One region of the Pseudomonas sp. AC169 genome, then DNA from elsewhere that is predicted to be linked to it. Evidence: predicted binding sites of a transcription regulator. Region 1 holds the regulator's gene; each other region holds the start of a gene.
The links. Region 1 encodes sigma-54, which starts transcription at its own class of promoters, with help from an activator protein. Its sites were predicted from a motif close to ANTGGCATNNANNTTGCTNT; they were not measured.

Region 1 (3,276 bases):
TGCCCGTTCTGCTCGTCCAGGACAACCTGATACAAGGCTTCGTTGCTCGCCGCGCTGCGCAGTTTTTCACGCACCTCCTTGCGGTCGAGCATGCTGGCGATCTGACGCAGCAACTCCAGGTGCGCATCGGTGGCAGCCTCCGGGACCAGCAAAACGAACAGCAGGTCAACCGGCGCGCCATCGATGGCGTCGAAATCGATAGGGGCTTCAAGGTGCATCAGCGCGCTGATGGGCGAAGTGCAACCCTTCAGGCGACAATGCGGAATGGCGATGCCGTTGCCAAAACCGGTAGAACCCAGTTTTTCACGGGCAATCAGCGCCTCGAAGACATCTTGCATCTCCAGAGCCGGCACTTCGCGGGCGATCAGGTTGGCAATTTGTTCGAGGGCTTTCTTTTTACTGCCGCCCGGCACGTTCACGAGGGAACGGCCGGGGGTCAGGATACTTTCAAGTCGGATCATGGAATGGGGGGTTATCGACCGGTTGCGCCCTGGAGGAGGCTCTGGGTCTTTTCCTTATGCTTTTTGAGTTGGCGATCCAGCTTGTCGGTCAGTGAGTCGATCGCAGCATACATATCAGTATCTTCTGCGTTGGCGACCACTTCGCTGCCGGGAATATGCAAGGTGGCTTCGATTTTCTGCTTCAGCTTTTCGACGCACATCGTGACCTGCACGTTGGTGATCTTGTCGAAATGTCGCTCCAGTCGTTGGAGTTTTTCCTCGATGTAGGAACGCAGAGGTTGGGTCACTTCCAGTTGGTGTCCACTGATGTTGACTTGCATACAGCTTCTCCTTCGTTGCCAGTGCATAAAGCGGCAGGCTGGATAGCCTGCCACTGGAACGCTGTAACGTGGCTTACATCAACCGCTTGCGTTCGCTCGAAGGCGCGATCCCGAGGGATTCGCGGTACTTGGCGACGGTGCGGCGAGCCACCTGAATGCCTTGTGCCTCCAGTAAACCAGCGATCTTGCTGTCACTCAACGGCTTTTTCTGATTTTCCGCGGCAACCAGTTTTTTGATGATCGCGCGGATCGCTGTGGACGAGCATTCGCCGCCTTCGGAGGTGCTGACGTGGCTGGAGAAAAAGTATTTCAGCTCATAAATACCGCGCGGGGTATGCATGAATTTCTGCGTGGTCACCCGGGAAATCGTCGATTCGTGCATGCCGACAGCTTCGGCGATGTCATGCAGAACCAGCGGCTTCATGGCTTCGTCGCCGTACTCCAGAAAACCGCGTTGATGCTCGACGATCTGGGTGGCAACTTTCATCAGGGTTTCGTTGCGGCTCTGCAGGCTCTTGATGAACCAGCGGGCTTCCTGCAACTGATTGCGCATGAAAGTGTTGTCGGCGCTGGTGTCGGCGCGACGGACGAAACCGGCGTACTGGGCGTTGACGCGCAGGCGTGGCACGGATTCCTGATTGAGCTCGACCAGCCAGCGCTCGTTGTCCTTGCGCACGATAACGTCAGGCACGACGTACTCGGCTTCGGTGGATTCGATTTGCGAACCCGGACGCGGATTCAGGCTTTGTACCAGTTCGATCACCTGGCGCAGCTCGTCTTCCTTGAGCTTCATGCGGCGCATCAACTGGCTGTAGTCGCGGCCGCCGAGCAGGTCGATGTAATCGCTGACCAGGCGTTTCGCTTCAATCAGCCAAGGCGTCTTGGCCGGCAGCTGACGTAATTGCAGCAGCAGGCATTCGCCAAGGTTGCGGGCGCCGATACCGGCCGGTTCAAACTGCTGGATGCGGTGCAGGACGGCTTCGATTTCGTCCAGTTCGATGTCCAGTTCCGGGTCGAACGCCTCAAGGATCTCTTCGAGGGTTTCGTCCAGGTAGCCCTGATTGTTGATGCAATCGATCAGGGTCACGGCGATCAGGCGATCGGTGTCGGACATCGGTGCGAGGTTCAGTTGCCAAAGCAGGTGACTTTGCAGGCTTTCGCCAGCAGAGGTGCGGGTGGTGAAGTCCCACTCATCATCATCGTTGCTGGGCAGGCTGCTGGCGCTGGTCTGATAGACGTCTTCCCAAGCCGTGTCGACCGGGAGCTCGTTAGGGATGCGCTCGTTCCATTCGCCTTCCTCGAGGTTGTCCACCGTCGGGGCGGTTTCCTGATACGAAGGTTCCTGGATCTCGGTGTTGGGCTTCTGTTCGGCGTTGTCGGCCATGGGGTCGGAATTGTCGAAGTCGTCGCCTTCTTCCTGGCGTTCGAGCATCGGATTGGATTCCAGAGCCTCCTGGATTTCCTGTTGCAGATCCAGGGTCGACAATTGGAGCAGGCGGATGGCCTGTTGCAGCTGCGGTGTCATCGTCAGCTGCTGGCCCATTCTCAAGACTAGCGATGGTTTCATGGCAGGGGCTTAACACCTTATTCGCCGGCGCTATGCGCCATCCACTACAGGGCGCCGAAGCGCCAAACTTAAGCAAATTATATGCCTGAAACTGAAGTGTTTGCCTAGAGCGCTGTAACAATTAAAGCGTATTAATTCCTGCTTGAATCGATACGGCGCCCCGGCGGCGCACCGGGCACTGTCGCGCTTACAGGCGGAACTCGTGGCCCAGATACACTTCCTTGACCAGATCGTTGGCCAGGATGGTTTCTGCGTCGCCTTCGGCGATCAGTTGACCATCGTTGACGATATAAGCGGTTTCGCAGATATCCAGCGTCTCGCGGACGTTGTGGTCGGTGATCAATACACCGATACCCTTGGCCTTAAGATGGTGGATGATCTGCTTGATGTCGCCGACCGAGATCGGGTCGACACCGGCGAACGGTTCGTCGAGCAGGATGAATTTTGGTGCCGTGGCCAGTGCGCGAGCGATTTCCACCCGGCGGCGTTCACCACCCGACAGGCTCATACCGAGGTTGTCGCGGATATGGCTGATGTGGAACTCCTGAAGCAGGCTTTCCAGCTCCTTGCGACGGCCGGCCTTGTCGAGTTCCTGACGGGTCTCGAGGATGGCCATGATGTTGTCGGCCACCGACAGTTTGCGGAAGATCGACGCTTCTTGCGGCAGATAGCCGATACCGGCCTTCGCACGACCGTGCATCGGCTGGTGGCTGACGTCCAGATCGTCGATCAGCACACGGCCCTGATCGGCCTGAACCAGGCCGACGATCATGTAGAAGCATGTGGTCTTGCCGGCGCCGTTCGGGCCGAGCAGGCCGACGATCTGGCCGCTGTCGATCGACAGGCTGACGTCACGCACGACCTGGCGGCTTTTATAGGCCTTGGCCAGGTGCTGAGCTTTCAGAGTTGCCATTACTGGGTTTTCTCG
Region 2 (3,276 bases), 2.1 Mb from region 1:
TCACCGGTGACTTTGCTGCCTTTCCTGTCTGTACCTTCCCAGGCATAAACACTGATTTTCGCTGCTTTGACCGCCATGTTCAGTCCTTGGTGACCCGGTTGATTTCTTCAAGGCTGGTGATGCCTTGCATGGCCTTGTGCAGCCCGGAGGTGCGCAGGTCGTCGAAGCCGTCGCGGCGCATCTGCAGGTCGATTTCCAGCGAATTGCCCTCGGCCATGATCAAGCGTTGCAGTTCCGCTGTGTTTTTCACCACTTCATATATCCCCACGCGTCCTTTGTAGCCGCCGTTGCAGTGATCGCAACCGACCGGCTCGTAGATCGTGAAATGGCCGATGCGTTCCTCGGGGAAGCCTTCCTTGATCAAGGTTTCGCGCGGGATCTCGATGGCTTTCTTGCAGTGGCTGCAGAGCTTGCGTGCCAGGCGCTGGGCGATGATCAGGCTGACCGAGGTGGCGATGTTGAAGCCGGGAATGCCCATGTTGTGCAGGCGGGTCAGGGTTTCCGCGGCGCTGTTGGTGTGCAGGGTCGAGAGCACCAGGTGACCGGTTTGCGCGGCTTTGATCGCGATTTCGGCGGTTTCCAGATCGCGGATCTCGCCGACCATGATCACATCCGGGTCTTGGCGCAGAAACGAGCGCAGTGCCTGGGCAAAGTCGAGTCCCTGTTTGGGATTGACGTTGACCTGATTAATGCCTTCCATGTTGATCTCCACCGGGTCTTCGGCGGTGGAGATATTGATGTCCACGGTGTTGAGGATATTCAGGCCGGTGTACAGCGATACGGTTTTCCCCGAGCCGGTGGGGCCGGTGACCAGAATCATCCCCTGTGGCTGCTTGAGCGCGGCCATGTACAAGTCTTTCTGCACGGGCTCGTAGCCGAGCGCGTCGATGCCAATCTGTGCGCTGGATGGGTCGAGAATCCGGATCACCACTTTTTCGCCCCACAGGGTCGGCAGGGTGTTGACCCGGAAATCGATTGACTTGCTTTTCGACAAGCGCATCTTGATCCGCCCGTCCTGGGGTTTGCGGCGTTCCGAAATATCGAGGCTGGCCATGACTTTCAGGCGTGCGGCAATACGCCCGGCCAGTTGAATCGGCGGTTTCGCCACTTCGCGCAAAATGCCGTCGGTGCGCACCCGAACCCGGTAGTTCTTCTCGTAAGGTTCGAAGTGCAGGTCGGAAGAGCCGCTCTTGATCGCGTCGAGCAGCATCTTGTGAACGAAGCGCACCACCGGCGCATCGTCGGCGTCGAGGCCAGCGATGGCGTCCTGTTTGCTGTCGTCGATGGATTCGACATCGAGGCCATCAAGATCGACATCGGCCATGTCTTCCAGACCACTGGCGTGGGTGTCGAAGAATTTCTCGATGGCATCGCTGAGCTTGTCGTCCTCGACCAGAATGGCTTCGGTGCTCAGCCCTGTGCTGAACTGGATGTCGTTGATCGCTTGATGGTTGCTCGGGTCGGAAATGCCCACGAACAGTTTATTGCCACGCCGCCACAGGGGCAGGGCATGGTGTTGACGCACCAGTTTTTCGCTGACCAGGCCTTTGGGCTGGGTTTCCTTGTCGAGGCAGTTGAGATCGAGGAACGCCATACCGAAATGTTCGGAGGCGATCTCGGCGACCTGTGAGCTTTTCACCAGTTTGTTTTGCACCAGATAGCTGACCAGCGACAGGCGATTGCGCTGGGCCTGTTGCCAGGCTTGCTGGGCACCTTTTTCCGTGAGCAGTTCGGCCTGCACCAATTGCTTGGCCAGACCGCTCAGAGCGATGTCATTCATGGGGATTCCGCACGCTTGCAGTTCATGACTTATAGCCTAGTCAAGGGACAGCGCCAAACACGGCCAGTGCAGGTGACAAAAAGTGTCAGATAGTGCGGTTGCAGGTTGTAGGAAATGGCGTTGCCCAGGCTTCGCGCCCAATGGGCGGGGCCTGGAGGGCATTGGCATGGCCTATGCTGCACCCCTTTCAGATCATGAGATTTCGACTCATGCATGGAGCGTGTCTATGAAAAAACAACAAGGTTTTACTCTGATCGAGCTGCTGATCGTGGTGGCGATCATCGGGATTCTGGCGACCATCGCCTTGCCGCAGTATTCCAAGTATCAGGCGCGGTCGAAGGTGACCGCGGGGCTGGCGGAAATCAGTGCGATGAAGGTGCCGTTCGAAGACACCATCAACCAGGGTACCGACCCGACGCTGACGCTGGTGGCCGGTAGTGCCACCGTCACAACGTCCAATTGCGCCGTGACGGCATCGGGCACCGCCTCAACCGGGGCCGGCACCATTGTCTGCACAATCAAGAACGCTCCTGGCCCGGTTCTGGACAAAACCATCACCCTGACCCGTTCATCGGGCACCGGTGCTGGCGTCTGGACTTGCGGCACCACCGTGGCACCGGACTACTCACCGAAAGGCTGCACCGCCAGCGGTACATAAGCGGTCAGTGATGTGCTCGAAAATGCCCCGCAATGCGGGGCATTTTTCATTGCGCGGCACTTCACAAAAGCTTCAATAATTTCAGCGCCTTAGGAACTTTCCGAAAAACCGTAACTTGCATGTCGATAATTCGAAGGTCATGCAAATTGCATGATTTCGAAAATTTCGCCAATTCATAACTTGTTGATTATAAAGAAATTATAGCTTTTAAAAAGTTGGCACAGCGTTCGCAACTACCTTGGTAACCCTGCTGACAAGACAACCAGCAGACTTTCCAGAAAAACAGGAGTTACTCGTATGAAGAAGTTCGCTATCACTGCCGCTGCTGCTACCGCGCTGACCCTGACCATGGCTTCCGGTGCATTCGCACAATCCACTCAGGCTACCCAGGCTCCAATGACTCTGGCTGCCGGTGAAGTCACCCAGGCTAAAGAAGCTACTTCCGACACCTGGATCACCACTAAAGTCAAAAGCGATCTGGTCACCGAAAAAGGCATCCCAGGCACTGACATCAAAGTAGAAACCAATAAAGGTGTTGTGTCGCTGTCGTCGACTGTAGCTATCACCGAAGCTCAGAAAACCACAGCCGTTAACATCACCAAGAAAATCAAAGGCGTCAAAGCGGTTTCCGCTGACGGCCTGAAAGCCGAGTAAGGCATGACTTCTCGCCTGGACCGGGAGAAGACGCGACAGACGGGCCGAGCAATACGTCTGCCGCAACTTTAGAGTTCATGCGAACGGTCACACGGATGTGACCATTACAGGCCCCGCCACTTGTGTCGGGGCCTGTTCTATTTCAGGGGCAACACAAAACTATTGTGGGAGCGAGCTTGCTCGC
Region 3 (3,276 bases), 2.7 Mb from region 1:
TGCTGCCGGTGCCCAGACGGGTCGCCGAGTAAACGTCTTCGAATTCTGCACGGGACGATTTGAAACCGGCGGTCGCGACGTTGGCGATGTTGTTGCCGGTCACGTCCAGTTGTTTGTTGGCTGCATAGAGACCGCTAAGGCCGATATTGAAAGACATATTCCACTCCTTTGTTGCCGGTTAGTCGGCTCTATATACCAATGGTTTGTACTTTGGACAGGGCAACGGAGCCCTTGCCAGCGAGGTTGAGCATCAGCTCACCACCGGTCTGGCTGATCGTCACGCTGTTGACTGTTGCCGGCAGGTAAGTTGCCAGATCGGTCGCCGTACCGTTGATCGGTGCGTTGGCCTTGAAGGTGTAAGTGCCGACCGGCACCACAGTGCCGCTGGTGTCCTTGCCATCCCAAGTGAAACTGGCGGCGCCAGCGGCGCGGCTGCCCAGGTCGATGGTGCGAACAGTCTTGCCATCCTTGTCGGTGATGGTCACGGTGCCACCGGCGATGGACGATGGCACAGTGACCGAACCGGTCAGGCCTTTGGTCGGATCGTCGAGCTGCGCGGTGTTGGTCTGCACGATGACGTTGCGACCGACCAGCGACGACGCCTGCAGCGCCTGCGACGAGTTGTAATTGCCGGCCAGGCCGCTCACGGTGGAGTTCAGCGTGGTGATGCCTTCAAGGCTGCTGAACTGCGCCAACTGGGCAACGAATGCGCTGTTGTCCTGTGGATCGAGCGGGTTCTGGTTTTTCAGCTGGGTAACCAGCAGTTGCAGGAACGCGTCCTTGCCCAGCGCTTGACCGCCAGTGGCACTGTTGGTCGCCGAAGCGATGCCGCCCGTCGTGGTGCTGCTGGTCTTCGTCGAGTTAGCGAGGATGTCCTTCAGGCTCGGCGTGCTGGTGGTATCGGTAACACTCATGGCAGTCGCCCCTTATTACTGACCGAGGGTCAGCACCTTCTGCATCATGGTTTTGGCGGTGTTCATCATTTCGGCGTTGGTCTGGAACGAACGGCTCGCGGATATCATGTCAGCCATTTCTTCCACCACGTTGACGTTCGGGTAGTAGACGTAGCCTTTGGCGTCAGCCGCCGGATGGTTCGGCTCGTAGCGCGCTTCGAGGTTGCTCTGGTCTTCGACCACGCCGAGTACCTGCACGCCTTGACCGGCGGCGTCCTGGCTCTGGAACAGCGAGTTGCTGCCGTTGTTCTGGCCGCCCTGGAACATGGTGGCGAATACCGGGTGACGGGCGCGGTAGGTCTGGTCGATGCTCGACGAGACGGTCTCGGCGTTGGCGATGTTCGAGGCCACGGTGTTCAGACGCGTGGTTTGTGCGCTCATGCCGCTGCCGGCAATGTTGAAAACGCTGGACAGGGACATGGATTACTCTCCGCGCAGGGCTGACACCAGCCCTTTGAATTTGCTGTTGAGCAGGGTGAAGCTGGCCTGGAAGCCGACGGCGTTTTCCGCGTAGTTCGACTGTTCCAGTTGGGCGTCCACGGTGTTCTGGTCGATCGAAGGCTGCATCGGCGTGCGATACATCAGCGACTCGTCGCCGTTGCCCAAGCCTTCAGCTTCGATGTGACGGCTGTTGGTCATGTTCAGGGCAAAGTTGCCACCGCTTTTGGTTTTCTCGGTCTGTGCTTCGAGCACTTTGGAGAAGTCCAGATCCCGAGCCTTGTAGTTCGGGGTGTCGGCGTTGGCGATGTTGTTGGCCAGCACTTCGGCACGCTGGGCGCGGAAGCCCAATGCCTTTTCGTGAATGCCGAGCGCTTTATCGAAGCTGATGCTCATGTCGGGAACCTTCAGGTGACCGGTTTTTCGTAACTGAGCTTTAGCAAGCGTCGTGCCAAACCATAAAACCCCCATAAACCGGGGCTTTGCGGGACGTCGGCAAAGCGGCAATGCCAGAAAAGCGGCAACCGGTTTCCGCCGGATGCCGCTTTTCTGCCGCTTGCCGTCCCATCACTATCACCGCCGGACAACTGTGGGAGCGAGCTTGCTCGCGAAGGCGGCGTGTCAGTCGCCAACTGTTTTACTGACAGACCGCTTTCGCGAGCAGGCTCGCTCCCACAGGGGGGTGTGGTGTTCGTGGAAAATAATTGGGGCATAAAAAAACGGGAGGCTTTAAGGCTTCCCGTTTTTTGTGTTGCCGCTGCAATCACTTCGCCTGGTAAATGATCCCCGGGCTGCACTGAACCATCTGGTAATGGTCCGGCAAACCGTTCAGCGCTTCAGAGGCGCCAAGGAACAGATAACCGCCCGGCTTCAACGTACTGTGAATGCGCAACAGGATGTCTTTCTTCACTTCGGCTGAGAAGTAGATCAACACGTTGCGGCAGAACACGATGTCGAATTTGCCCAGCGCGGCATAGCTGTCGAGCAAGTTGAACGAGCGGAACTCCACTCGGTTCTTGATCGGCGCCTTGATCACCCAGCGACCCGGCCCTTTCGGGTCGAAGTAGCGCTGCAAACGATCGGCGGACAAACCGCGACCGATCGCCAGGCTATCGTACTCGCCGGTCTTGCAGTTGTTGAGCATCAGGCCGGACAAATCCGTGGCGACAATCTGCACGCCCATCTTCAGCTGACCGAGGTTAGTGCGCTCGAACTCGTCGATCGACATCGACAACGAGTACGGCTCCTGACCCGATGAGCACGCTGCCGACCAGATCCGCAGACGCTGGTTGGGGCTGGCCTTGATCGCTTCAGGCAGCACCTTGTTCTTCAAGACTTCAAACGGATAGGTGTCACGAAACCACAGGGTTTCGTTGGTCGTCATGGCATCGACCACTTGCTCGCGCAACCCGCTGCGCGGCTGGGTCTGGATGCGCTGAACCAGCTCACCCAGGGATTTGATGCCTTGCTGCTCCATCAGTTTGTTGAGACGGCTCGAGACCAGGTACTGCTTGTTTTCACCGAGCAAAATGCCACAGGCTTTTTCCAGGAAGACCCGGAACTGTTCGAAATCCAAATTACCCGTAGACAATGATGCCGCCTCTTAAATCGTGTTGACCGCCAGGAGCAAAGCGCTCCTAGCTGATATCTGCTGCTTTGATCCGGTCGACTACCCGGGATGCCAGGTCATCAGGGCGGAATTTGGCCAAAAAGTCATCGGCACCGACTTTCTTGACCATCGCCTGATTGAATACCCCCGACAACGAAGTATGCAGGATGATATGAAGCTTTTGCATGCGTGCGTCGCCGCGGATTTCCGCCGTCAGGGTGTACCCGTCCATCTCCGGCATCTCGATGTCGGAAATCATCATCAGGAACTCTTCTT

Region 2: a site for sigma-54 is predicted at 1,941-1,960, ahead of ACZZ0G_RS07150 (pilin). Genes of this name have one in related genera too.
Region 3: a site for sigma-54 is predicted at 1,828-1,847, ahead of flgB (flagellar basal body rod protein FlgB). Genes of this name have one in related genera too.

Annotation. Positions count from the first base shown of each region.
Region 1 is NZ_OZ409866.1:3,653,730-3,657,005, forward strand. It holds gene ptsN (PTS IIA-like nitrogen regulatory protein PtsN) at 1-461, opposite strand, end outside; gene hpf (ribosome hibernation-promoting factor, HPF/YfiA family) at 473-781, opposite strand; gene ACZZ0G_RS16360 (RNA polymerase factor sigma-54) at 855-2,348, opposite strand; gene lptB (LPS export ABC transporter ATP-binding protein) at 2,536-3,261, opposite strand; gene lptA (lipopolysaccharide transport periplasmic protein LptA) at 3,261-3,276, opposite strand, start outside.
Region 2 is NZ_OZ409866.1:1,585,870-1,589,145, reverse strand. It holds gene ACZZ0G_RS07160 (type II secretion system F family protein) at 1-77, opposite strand, end outside; gene pilB (type IV-A pilus assembly ATPase PilB) at 80-1,780, opposite strand; gene ACZZ0G_RS07150 (pilin) at 2,007-2,438, shown strand; gene ACZZ0G_RS07145 (BON domain-containing protein) at 2,736-3,092, shown strand.
Region 3 is NZ_OZ409866.1:925,000-928,275, forward strand. It holds gene flgE (flagellar hook protein FlgE) at 1-157, opposite strand, end outside; gene flgD (flagellar hook assembly protein FlgD) at 189-914, opposite strand; gene flgC (flagellar basal body rod protein FlgC) at 930-1,373, opposite strand; gene flgB (flagellar basal body rod protein FlgB) at 1,377-1,787, opposite strand; gene cheR (protein-glutamate O-methyltransferase CheR) at 2,155-2,982, opposite strand; gene ACZZ0G_RS04170 (chemotaxis protein CheV) at 3,029-3,276, opposite strand, start outside.